One region of the Phyllobacterium sp. SL163 genome, then DNA from elsewhere that is predicted to be linked to it. Evidence: predicted binding sites of a transcription regulator. Region 1 holds the regulator's gene; each other region holds the start of a gene.

Region 1 (4,242 bases):
TTGGCAGGCCCGAAGCAGCCTCTCTGCCGGAACCGGCTGATTTGACAACCAGAACGCTGTTTGCCGTCGCTGCGATGCGCCAGGCACTCACTGATCGTATCCTCAGTCATATACCTGGAGAAGCCGGTGCCATCGCCGCATCGCTGATCACCGGCCAGCGCGATGGCATCAGCGAGGCCACCAACAACGCCATGCGGCTGAGCGGCCTGTCGCATATCCTCTCCATTTCTGGATTGCACATGGCGCTCGTGGCCGGGATCGTCATCGGCTCGCTGCGTGCATGCATGGCCTTCTTTCCGGACTTTGCCGCGCGCTATCCCATCAAGAAATTTTCGGCATGCGCAGCGCTGCTGGCATCGGCATTCTATCTGCTGCTCTCGGGGATCGACGTGGCGGCCCAGCGCAGCTTTGTCATGCTGGCAGTCATGCTTGTCGCCATGACCGTGGACCGGGCTGCCTTGTCATTGCGCAATGTTGCCCTGGCCGCCTTGGTAACCATTGCCATCGCGCCGCACGAGGTGATGGGACCAAGCTTCCAGATGTCGTACTCGGCCACCGCCGCACTGATCGCATTCTACGGCTGGTGGTCGCCGCGCAGGGCCGGCCGGACCGCGCGGCGTGCCTCCGGCAACAACCTGTTGTTGCGGCTGCCCGGTAAGATCGGCGATCATATCAGTGATGTCGCGCTGACATCCCTGGTCGCCGGTTCGGCCAGTGCGATCTTTGCCGCCTATCATTTCAACAATACCGCACCGCTCGGGCTGATCGGCAACGCCTTTGCCTTGCCCGTGGTCTCGGTGCTGGTCATGCCCTTCGCCGTATTGGCGCTGTTGCTGATGCCGTTCGATCTGGATTTCCTGCCGTTCGCCGTCATGGAACGCGGCATCAAGCTGGTGGTGTTCATCGCCCATCACGTTGCCGCACTCTCGCCCTCGGGTAATCTCGGTCCGATGCCGCAGCCGAGCCTTATCCTGATGAGCGTGGCACTTGTGATCCTGCTTCTCACGACGTCGTGGTTGCGTCTGTGCAGCCTGCCGCTGTTTGCTGCGGCCATCCTGATCATGGCACGCACAGCGCCGCCGGATATCGTCCTGTCGGAGGATGGCCGGCTGGCCGGTGTGCGCAATGGCGCGGCATTGATGATCAATCGCCCGCAGGGCGGCGCCTTCACGTTAAACAACTGGCGGCAGGGTTTTGGGCTGGAACAGATCGTCAAACCGGCGCGGATCGGCAAAGAGGCAGCGGAGGGTGCCTTCGAATGCGCCGGAAAGCTCTGCCTGGCGCGCGAACCGGGCGGTCTCATCATCGCCTATACGGATGATCCCGCGCAAAGGAACCCCGCCTGCAGCGAGGGAAACATCGTCGTGCTGGGCTTTGCCGGTGTGAACACCGGTTGCCCCGTTCCCGGCCCGATGGTGATCACGCGCCGCGATCTCGCCCTGAACGGTGCTGCGGAAATCCGGTTCGGTTCCGGCGGGCAAGGGCAGGGTGACGTGACGGATCTATCGAAAGCCGTAGAAGCGATGGAGCAAAGGGGGCAGTCGGCCCGCCTGACCTGGGCGATCGGTCCGCCCGACCGACCCTGGAACACGTACCGCATCCATTCCAATGCGGCGCGCAACCGGCCGGAGCGTTCACGCAAGGCCCACGCGATCGAAGGCATCCCGGACAATGCCGAACGGGACGCGGCGGCCGATCAGTAACGGCGGATCAGGCCGACGAGCTTGCCCTGCACCCGCACGCGGTCCGGTCCGAAAATCCGCGTTTCATAGGCAGGGTTGGCGGCTTCCAGGGCAATCGAGGCACCCTTGCGGCGGAACCGCTTGAGCGTGGCTTCCTCATCATCGACCAGCGCAACGATGATTTCGCCTGGGCTTGCGGTGTCGCCGCGCTTGATGACGACGGTATCGCCATCAAAAATGCCCGCTTCGATCATCGAGTCGCCCTTGACCTCAAGCGCATAATGTTCACCGCTGCCGATCATATCAGGCGGAAGGCTCAGCATGTGGGTCTGGTTCTGGATCGCGGAAATCGGCACACCGGCGGCAATCCGGCCCATGACCGGAATGCTGACATTGGCAGGCATATCCATGTCGTTGGAGGCGCGCGGCTGCGGTTTGGGCGGCGCAACATTACGTCCGAGACTGCCCTCGATGACACTCGGCTCGAACTTTCTCTGGCTGTTGAGGCCGGGTGCGATGGAGTCCGGCAGGCGCAGGACTTCCAGCGCACGTGCCCTGTTCGCAAGCCGGCGAATGAAGCCGCGCTCTTCCAGCGCAGTGATCAGCCGGTGAATGCCGGATTTGGAGGCCAGATCCAGCGCATCCTTCATTTCGTCGAAGGATGGCGGAATGCCCGTCTCCTTCAGACGCTCATGAATGAAGAGAAGAAGTTCATGTTGTTTACGCGTGAGCATCGGCGATCCTTTAGCAGGGAATCGGAAAAACAAAACCAGAACAAACACTATCTGTTCCAGCATTGTTCTACAAGTGCTTAATATTCCGTTGCGGCAATGCTGGAAGCTTGGTTACGAAGCATGTGGGGGCAGAAATGCACCCGTTCAGGGTACTGTTCCGTCGGTTTCCAACTGGATATCACAATATCATGACAGCTTTCATCCGAATCGCCGAGCGCCAGGACCTTGACACCATCATCGACTGGGCAGCTGCCGAGGGCTGGAACCCCGGTTTGGACGATGCGGACGCATTCTGGGCCGCGGACCCCAAAGGCTATCACGTGCTTGAGGTCAATGATGAACTGACGGCAGCGGTCTCGCTGGTCCGCTATGCGAGAGACTACGGCTTTCTCGGCTTCTACATGGTGCGTCCGCAATCGCGCGGGCTGGGTTTCGGCTGGTCGCTCTGGCAGGATGTGCTGAGCGGATTTGCCGGACAGACCATCGGCCTTGATGGTGTCGTTGCCCAGCAGGAAAACTATCGGAAGTCGGGGTTTGTCTATGCCCATGCGAATTACCGCTATGGCGGCGCCCCCGGCTGCAGGGCACCCGTCAGCGACGATATCGTCGCCATCGATGCGCAATGGATCGGCGCCGTCGCCGCCTATGACCGTCAATTCAATCCCGAACCACGGGAATCGTTTATCCGTGCCTGGCTCGGCCCGTCCGGCTCGCGCCACGGCCTGGCCTGCATTGCCGACGGAAAAATCGCGGGGTATGGCGTCGTGCGCGCATGCCGCGAGGGTTGCAAAATCGGTCCCTTGTTTGCCGAAACCGAAGAGATCGCCGACCGGCTGTTTCAATCGCTCGCAGCAAAGGCCGGGGATGCACAGGTCTTTCTGGATATTCCCGGGACCAATGGGGCCGCGCGGCGCCTGTGCGACCGGTACGGTCTGGCGCCGGTGTTCGAAACCGCACGCATGTATCGCGGACCGGCGCCCGAATTGCCGCTCGACCGGATTTTTGGCATCACAACCTTCGAATTGGGCTAGGCACTCACCGGCGCGGGGCGACGGGCGGACCGCTCGATTGGCGCAGGATGAGTTCGACCGGCCATATCTCGTGGATGTTCTCGACCGGCTCGCCGTCAAGGACGCGCACCAGCAGTTCGGCGATACGCGACCCGGCGGAGCGGATCGACGACCGGGTGGTGGTCATGGCGGGGACCATGTTGCTGGCATTGAGATAGGGGAACACGTCGTCATGGGCGATCACCGAAACTTCCTTGCCGAGTTCGTAGCCTTTTGAACGGATGGCGCGGAAAATGCCGAGCGCCGTCATCATCGAGCCGGCGAGAATGGCGGTCGGATGCGGCGTATAGGACAAAAGCCGCTGCGCCTCATGAAAACCGGTTTCGTCGGAAAAACGCTCATGCACGATGAAGCGCGGATCGACGGCAATGCCGCGCTCCAGCAATGCTTCGCGATAACCCATTTCGCGGTGTTCGGAAAAGGTGTGGCCCTTCAGCCCGTCGATCATCGCGATATGCCGGTGGCCGAGATCGATCAGGTGCGATGCCGCCTGCCGGAAGGCGCCGGCATTGTCGATATCGAGCCAGGCATGCGGGGCGGCGATATTGGTTCGCCCGTGCAGCACAAAGGGAAATTTCGCTTCCGTCAGCATGGCAACCCGCTCGTCCATCAGGGTGGGGCCGGTGACGATGATGCCGTCCACGCGCTTGCTGGAAATCAGCCGCCGGTAGGCCGCAAGCTCGTCATTGTTGATGCTCGGGCTCATCAGCAGGTCCATTTCGTGCTGCGACAGCTGCTCGGCCAGACCGGAAAAGA
Region 2 (4,242 bases), on a different contig from region 1:
AAAATTTTCGACGAGCTGGAACGCCAGTCCCCGCGTGATCCCGACCAGCGCATCCGCGTTGGCAAGATCAACCAGCGGCTTGAGCACCGTATCCACATGATGGGCGAGGAAGCGGTCAACCCGCGCAGCGACCTTGTCGCGTGCCGGTCCCGTCAGCTGCTCGTCGGCCAGCAACACCGCTCGGGGCTTCAATGGCTGCTCACCCGAGACGACCGAGGCGACCGGAGCGCCAATCCAGCGCAGCGTCCCGTCCGATCCCAGGGCAAAGTCGCCGTTCGCGGAAGCGGCAAAGCGCTCGGCGCGATTGTCGAACTCTGTCGCCAAGGCTTTTTGTGCAGCGGCCTTCACGGCTTTTGCATCGGTTCCATCGATCTGGCTGTCCGTGGTGAAACGGAATCCATCCAAACGTCCAACATGGTGCCCTTCGACAACAACGTCCCCGGCAGGGCTAATTTCGGCTTCTAGCATTGTATTCTCTCTCAGGCGCCTCATAAGCACGCTTGTCCTGCGGTCTACGAAGCGTTTCGTCAACCGTTCATGCAGTGCATCTGATAATCTGTCCTCAATTTCACGCGTCTTTTCTTGCCAATGTGCCTGATCTGCCAGCCATCCCGGCCGATGCGACACAAAAGTCCAAGTTCTGATCTGGGCAATCCGCCGCGACAAAGCATCGATATCGCCGTCGGTCGTATCAGCCCGGTGCACCTGTTCGCCCATGTATGTTTCGTTAACATGACCATGTTCGACGAGATCTGTATAGATCGATGCAATAATATCCGCATGCTGCGCCGGTGCAATTTTGCGGTAGTCCGGCAACGCACAGGCATCCCACAGGAGGGCCACCCGTTCCGGCGTGTTGGCCAGCGGCGCGATATCCGGATCTTTCGACAGATATTCAAGCGCCTGCTGATCCACGGCAGGCAGTGCCCGGGTCAATCCCTCCACCGGTGCGGGTGTGTCGATCGACCGTCTCAGTGCATCAAGGCTGGAGAAATCAAACCGGGCGGTGCGCCATTGCAAAATCTTGACGGAATCGAAGGCATGCGATTCCACGCGCTGCACCAGTTCTTCTGAAAAACCGGAGACCTGACCTGTCACGCCAAACGTGCCATCGCGCAGGTGCCGCCCGGCGCGCCCGGCGATCTGGCCGATTTCGCCCGGCGACAGATCGCGGAACTGATAGCCGTCAAACTTGCGGTCCTGCGCAAAAGCCACGTGATCGACATCGAGGTTGAGCCCCATGCCGATGGCATCGGTGGCGACCAGATAATCCACATCGCCCGACTGGTAGAGATCCACCTGGGCATTGCGGGTGCGCGGGCTCAAGGCCCCCATGACCACGGCGGCACCGCCATTCTGGCGGCGGATAAGTTCGGCGATGGAATAAACCTCATCCGCGGCAAAGGCCACGATGGCGGTGCGCGGCGGCAGGCGCGTGATCTTTTTCGAGCCGGCATAGGTCAGATTGGACAGGCGCGGACGCGTGACGACGGAGATGCCGCGCAGCAGCTTTTCCAGTATGCCGCGCATGGTGGCCGCACCAAGCAGCAAGGTTTCCTGACGGCCCCGCAGATGCAGGATGCGGTCAGTAAAGATGTGGCCACGCTCCAGATCGTTGGCAAGCTGGACCTCGTCGATGGCAACGAAATCCATATCCGTCTGGCGCGGCATCGCCTCGACGGTACACACCGCATAGCGCGCGCCGGGCGGCATGATCTTTTCCTCACCGGTGATCAGCGCGACATTGGCAAGCCCTACCCGTTCGGCAACACGGTTGTAGACTTCACGCGCCAGCAGGCGCAGCGGCAGGCCGATCATGCCCGTCTGGTGCGCCAGCATCCGCTCAATAGCGAGGTGAGTCTTCCCCGTGTTCGTCGGCCCCAGAACGGCGGTGACGTCACGACCGCTCAGGATCAAGGGAAGTTCGGGAGTAGGCATAAGGTTCATCAAAAATATCCAACACCGGCACGACGGCCTCACCAGAACCAGCAAGGCATGCCGGGCATGCACTATCCGATAGCATTATCGGCATCAGACAGAAAGTATGCGGCGACCTCAAGATAAACAATTGCGAACCGATTCACGGAGTGTTCCATTAAGAAACAGAACGCGAGCAGAACGAATCAGCGACGAATCAGCTATAGGATCAGATTCCTGCTTTGTTCACGGCCACATCTAGCTTTCCCGGGTGCGAGTCGCACAAGATGCTGAATCAGCGGGAACAGGATTTCAACGAATCGGTCCACCGCCGTTAACCTTTGGCTTTTCCGCGCAAAAGCGGGCGGTCCGCCGTCAACGATTTTTTGCTCTGTTAAGAAAATCGCAATATTTCCTTATAGTTAGTTAAGGAATCCAAGGCCCGGGCGCTCCGTTTTATTAACACTCCGATCAAAGGAAGAACGAATCAGCGACGAATCAGCGCTTTGTCCACTTTCCTGTTTTGTTCACGGCTACATCTTGTGCTGAAGGCGCGGGAGTCGCACCAATCCCCGAACGCATGGGCAGGAAATAGGACAAGATTCAGGAAACGCCGTTAACCTTTGGCCGCGAATATCCGAAGCGCCGCCGCACAAAACGAAAACGCCGCCGGCTGTTTCCAGCCCGCGGCGTCTTTTGATTTGCTTCCGATCAGCTGAAATACTGCCCGCCATTGGCTGTCAGCGTCGAGCCGGTGATGAAGCCGGCATCGTCAGAGGCGAGGAACACCACGCAGCGCGCGATTTCTTCCGGTTCGCCCAGACGTCCGACCGGGATTTGCGGAATGATGCGCTCGTTGAGCACCTTCTCGTCGATGGCCCGCACCATTTCCGTGCCGATATAACCGGGACAGATGGCATTGACCGTAATGCCGGCGCGCGCGCCTTCCTGCGCCAGCGCCTTGGTAAAGCCGATATCTCCGGCCTTGGCCGCGGAATAATTGGCTTGCCCGGCCTGGCCCTTTTGTCCGTTGATCGAAGAAATATTGATCACGCGGCCGAATTTGCGGTCACGCATCCCCGTCCATACCGGATGGGTCATGTTGAACAGGCCGGTCAGATTGGTGTTGATCACTTCGCCCCATTGACCTGGGGTCATCTTGTGGAACATGGCGTCGCGGGTAATGCCCGCATTGTTGACCAGCACGGCGACGGGGCCGTGATCGGCCTCGATCCTGGCAATACCGGCAGCGCACTCTTCATAGTTGGAAACATCCCACTTGTAGGTGGCAATACCGGTCTTTTCCGTGAATTTCTTCGCCGCGTCGTCATTGCCGGCGTAATTTGCCGCGACCTTGTACCCTGCCGCTTTCAGGGCCACGGATATGGCTGCGCCGATACCACGTGTTCCGCCCGTAACGATTGCCGTTTTGGTCATATTTCCCCTCCCTAATTCATGTTGGATCAAAGTTAGTGTTGTTGAAAAAGAGACGTGGCAGCAGCCTGGAAATTTAGTGCTGCCGGAACACGGGTTCGACAAACGCCGAACCCGTGCTCATTCTTGCAGATCAGTCCTTGACGCGCTCAACGCACAGGGCAATGCCCATGCCGCCGCCAATGCACAGCGTGGCAAGGCCCTTTGTGCCATTGCGGCGCTTCAATTCATAAAGCAGTGTGTTGAGCACCCGGGCACCGGAAGCGCCGATGGGATGACCGATGGCGATGGCACCGCCATTGACATTGACGATATCGGGATTGAGCCCGAGATCCTTGTTGACGGAAAGCGCCTGCGCCGCGAAGGCTTCGTTGGCTTCGACCAGATCAAGGTCCTCCACCTTCCATCCGGCCCGCTCCAGCGCCTTGCGTGACGCAGGGATTGGACCCGTGCCCATGATGGCAGGGTCGACACCGGCCGTTGCCCAGGAAACAATGCGGGCCAGCGGCTTGACGTTGCGGCGCTTGGCCTCGTCCTCGCTCATGAGCACCACGGCAGCCGCACCATCATTGAGGCCGGAGGCATTGCCTGCGGTAACGGTGCCTTCCTTGTCGAAAGCAGGCTTCAGCTTGGCTAGGGAGTCGAGTGTCGCGCCGTGACGGATATACTCGTCATCCGCAACGATCACGTCGCCCTTGCGGGTCTTGACCGTGAACGGCACGATTTCATCCTTGAACTTGCCCGCCTTCTGCGCGGCTTCCGCCTTGTTCTGGGAGCCAAGGGCGAACTTGTCCTGGTCTTCGCGGGTGAACTGCCACTTGCGGGCGATGTTCTCGGCGGTATTGCCCATGTGGTAGCCATGGAAAGCGTCGGTCAGGCCATCCTTGATCA
Region 3 (4,242 bases), on a different contig from region 1:
TTCTCTACCTGTGAATCAGCCATGATGCCCTGCGCCGTTTGTGGCAGGGTTATCCCATGACGGCAGCAACGACTAGCGTCATTCCGACCATTTGCCGCCGCAACAGCACAACAGTGCCGGAACCATTCAAATCCTGCTACGTTGAGACGTGGGAAAAGGGGGCTTCTATGGCATCACAATCTGGCAGTCATGCGGGATCGAAGAAGGTTATCTATGCCGCCATCCTCGGCAATCTTCTGATCGCGGCAACCAAGTTCATTGCCGCCTTCTTCACCGGCAGTTCCGCCATGCTGTCGGAAGGCGTTCATTCGCTGGTGGATACGGGAAATGGCGGCCTGCTTCTCTACGGTCTGCGGCGGGCTGCCAAGCCAGCCGACAAGGCGCATCCGCTCGGGCATGGACGCGAGCTTTACTTCTGGAGTTTCATTGTTGCCCTGCTGGTGTTTGCCGTGGGTGCCGGCGTCTCGTTCTATGAAGGCCTCACCCACATTCTCGAGCCGGAGCCCGTCGCCAATCCCACTGTCAATTATGTGGTGCTTGGCTTTGCGCTGTTGTTCGAGGGCATCTCATGGACAGTCGCGCTGAAAGAATTCCGAACCATGAAGGGCAAGCTTGGCTATCTCGAAGCCGTGCAACAGAGCAAGGACCCGAGCGTCTTTACCGTCCTGTTTGAGGATACGGCTGCGCTGCTGGGACTCATCGTAGCGTTTGCCGGCATTTCAGCGGCGCAATTCTTCGACATGCCTGAACTCGACGGGGTTGCCTCCATCGGCATTGCCATGATCCTCGGTGCAACTGCAATTTTCCTCGCCCGGGAAAGCAAGGGCCTGCTGATCGGCGAGTCGGCACTTCCCGAGGCGGAACAGCAGATTCTTGACATTGCCGGCAAGGATCCGGCCATTCAGCAGGCAAACGGCGTACTGACCGTCCATATGGGACCCAAGCAGATCGTTGCCGGGCTCAGCATTGAATTTGAGGATCATCTTACCGCACCCGAGATCGAAGCCTGCGTCGAGCGTATCGAAACAGCAATCCGTCAGGCCAACCCGGACATCGTGTCCGTCTTCGTCAAACCGCAGACTGCAAGTAGCTGGAAGACGCGGCGGCAAAAAATCGTTGAGGGCTAATCTTCATCCACCACGCGCAGGCGCAACTGGCCCGTCGCCGATGCTGCCGACCTGTTGGCATCCGGCCCCTTCGCGGGTTCGCCGGCCGCCGGATCGACAAACTCCAGCGCCTCGATCTTCTGGCCGCGCTTCGTCACCTTGCTGGACGAGACGAGAATATCGTCAATATCCTTGCTCGCCTGACCGAAATGCGTCTGCAGCCGCCGGACCCGGTCGTCCAGACGCCCGACATCTTCCATCAGGCGGATCACTTCACCCTGAATGAGATGGGCCTGCTCGCGCATGCGAACATCCTTGAGCACCGCCTGAATGACCTGAATGGACAACATCAGCAGCGATGGCGAAACGATGACGATGCGCGAACGATGGGCTTTTTGCACAATGCCTTCGAAATTCTCGTGAATTTCGGCAAAGATGGATTCCGATGGGACAAAGAGAAATGCCGTATCCTGGGTTTCGCCATTGATCAGGTATTTCTCTGAAACATCGCGAATATGGATCTCGATATCCCGGCGGAACTGGGCAAGCGCCAGTTTCTTCGTATCCGGTGTCTCGGACTCGCGGATGGCGTTCCATGCTTCCAGCGGAAATTTGGCGTCGATGACCAGATTGGGCGCGCCATTCGGCATGCGGACGATACAATCCGGCCGGCTTCCATTGGAAAGCGTAGCTTGGAACTCATAGGCTCCCTGCGGCAGGCCATCGGCAATGATGGTTTCCATGCGTGCTTGACCGAAAGCGCCGCGCGTCTGTTTGTTGGCGAGAATCGCCTGCAGCTGTACAACCTGTCCGGCCAGCGACTGGATATTGTTCTGCGCGGTATCGATGACCGCCAGCCGCTCCTGCAATTTGGCCAGGTTTTCATGGGTCGACTGCGTCTGTTCCGTCATGGTCTGGCCGATGCGGCTGGTCATGCCGTCGAGGCGCTCGCGGATCGACTGGTTGAGCTCCGCCTGGCGCGAACCGAAAAGTTCCGCCATGGTCTGCATGCGGCCCTGCATCTCCGACTGGCTCTTCAGGATCTCGGCCATCCGTACTTCCGCATCACGCGCACGGTCTTCCGCCTGGAATTCCGCGATCAGCCGTACCCGTGCCGAACGCCAGAGCGCGATCCCGCACAGGACAATGGCAAGTGCAACGATGACAGCCGCCATTACCAGCGCGGTACCGACCGATATCGAGGTGGCACCAAGCTGAAACAATGGCTGGTCGAGTGAATGTGATGTTTCCATGGGAAGCAGACTAACCGATTCGGATGGCAAATGTGAGATCAAAACGAGAACATTTTCACAAATGCCATTTATGCCGGGATTGACGGTTGAAAGCCGAGATATTAGGTGATGCTCATGTCTATCAAACCGCTTGTCATTCTTCCCGATCCGCTGTTGCGCCAGGTTTCCAAACCCGTGGAGCGCTTTGACGCCGATTTGCGCAAATTCTCCAACGACATGCTCGACACCATGTATGACGCGCCGGGGATCGGCCTCGCCGCCATTCAGGTGGCGGAACCGCTGCGCATGCTGGTGATCGACCTTGCCAAGGAAGACGAACCGAAGGCACCTCAGGTTTTCATCAACCCCGAGATTTTGTCGTCGAGCACCGAACGCAACATCTATGAAGAAGGCTGCCTGTCCATTCCGGATTATTATGCGGAAGTGGAACGTCCGGCAAAAGTGCGCGTCGCCTATTTCGACATTGAAGGCAAGAAGCATGAGATCGAGGCGGACGGTTTGCTGGCAACCTGCCTTCAGCACGAGATCGACCACCTTAATGGCGTTCTGTTCATCGATTACATCTCGCGCCTCAAGCGTGAAATGGTGATAAAGAAGTTCAAGAAGCTTGCCAAGGATCGCGTTCCGAGCCGGCTGGCGGTGTAAGCCATGAGCCTGCGTATCGTCTTCATGGGAACCCCGGAATTCTCCGTGCCGGTTCTCAACGCGCTCATTGGTCAGGGCCATGAGATCGTCGCCGTCTACAGTCAGCCGCCGCGTCCGGCAGGCCGGCGCGGGCTGGAACTGACCCCCTCGCCCGTTCATCGCAATGCCGAAGAATTCGGCATTGAAGTGCGCACGCCCAAAAGCCTTCGCAGCCCCGAGGAACAGCAGGCGTTCCGTGATCTCAATGCGGATGTTGCCATCGTGGTGGCCTATGGCCTGATCCTGCCCACCGCTATTCTCGAAGGCACGCGCCTTGGCTGCTACAACGGCCATGCCTCGCTTCTTCCGCGCTGGCGCGGCGCCGCACCGATCCAGCGGGCCATCATGGCGGGCGACAGCGAAACCGGCATGATGATCATGAAAATGGATGAGGGGCTGGATACCGGCCCGGTCGCCATGGCCGAAAAGGTCAAGATCACGCCCGACACGACCGCGGGCGAACTGCATGACCAGCTCAGCATGATCGGCGCCGACCTGATGGTGCGCGCTATGGCCGCGCTGGAACGGGACAGCCTCACCCTGACGCCGCAATCGGAAGACGGTGTCACCTACGCGTCGAAGATCACCAAGGTTGAAACCCGCATCGACTGGACCCTGCCGGCCATTGACATCCATAACCGTATTCGCGGTCTGGCACCGTTTCCGGGCGCCTGGTGCGAGATGGAGATCGGTGACGGCCTTGAACGTGTCAAGTTGCTGCGCTCGCTGCTTGCAACCGGTGCCGGCGTGCCGGGCACGGTGCTTGATGACGATCTGCGCATTGCCTGCGGAGAAGGTGCAGTGCGTTTGCGCGCGCTGCAGCGCGCGGGCGGGAAGGCGATGGACGGGCAGGAATTCCAGCGCGGCGCCAAGATTGCGCAAGGGGCAAAGCTGCCATGAGCAGCATCACCATTCGTCGCGTACAGCCCGCGGACCGCGCGTTGATCTCAGCTATCGTCGAAGACGCTTTTGCGGGACCGGATGAGGCAAGGCTGGTCGAGCAACTCAGTGGCAACGGCGATATCGTGCTCGAACTGGTTGCGGAATTCGTTGGTGCCCTGGCGGGCCACATCCTGTTTTCAAGGCTGCGCGTTGAGAATGGAACCAGCTTTGACGCGGTTGCACTGGCGCCGGTCAGTGTCGTCTCCGGTCACCAGGGCAAAGGCGTCGGATCGGCACTGATCAAGGCCGCGCATCAG

What was found. The regulator LexA, encoded in region 1, represses DNA repair genes until DNA is damaged. The targets are predictions, from matches to a motif close to TGTTCNNNNTGTGTTCNG.
Region 2: a site for LexA is predicted at 2,104-2,121, ahead of ACP7B1_RS02290 (helicase-related protein). Genes of this name have one in related genera too.
Region 3: a site for LexA is predicted at 2,394-2,411, ahead of ACP7B1_RS04860 (DNA recombination protein RmuC). Genes of this name have one in related genera too.

Annotation. Positions count from the first base shown of each region.
Region 1 is NZ_JAFCVE010000003.1:168,218-172,459, forward strand. It holds gene ACP7B1_RS07565 (ComEC/Rec2 family competence protein) at 1-1,703, shown strand, start outside; gene lexA (transcriptional repressor LexA) at 1,697-2,416, opposite strand; gene ACP7B1_RS07575 (GNAT family N-acetyltransferase) at 2,605-3,447, shown strand; gene ACP7B1_RS07580 (substrate-binding domain-containing protein) at 3,452-4,242, opposite strand, start outside.
Region 2 is NZ_JAFCVE010000001.1:461,044-465,285, reverse strand. It holds gene ACP7B1_RS02290 (helicase-related protein) at 1-1,947, opposite strand, end outside; gene phbB (acetoacetyl-CoA reductase) at 2,629-3,354, opposite strand; gene ACP7B1_RS02280 (acetyl-CoA C-acetyltransferase) at 3,485-4,242, opposite strand, start outside.
Region 3 is NZ_JAFCVE010000002.1:262,563-266,804, reverse strand. It holds gene ACP7B1_RS04870 (hydantoinase/oxoprolinase N-terminal domain-containing protein) at 1-23, opposite strand, end outside; gene ACP7B1_RS04865 (cation diffusion facilitator family transporter) at 168-1,127, shown strand; gene ACP7B1_RS04860 (DNA recombination protein RmuC) at 1,124-2,359, opposite strand; gene def (peptide deformylase) at 2,474-3,004, shown strand; gene fmt (methionyl-tRNA formyltransferase) at 3,014-3,943, shown strand; gene ACP7B1_RS04845 (N-acetyltransferase) at 3,940-4,242, shown strand, end outside.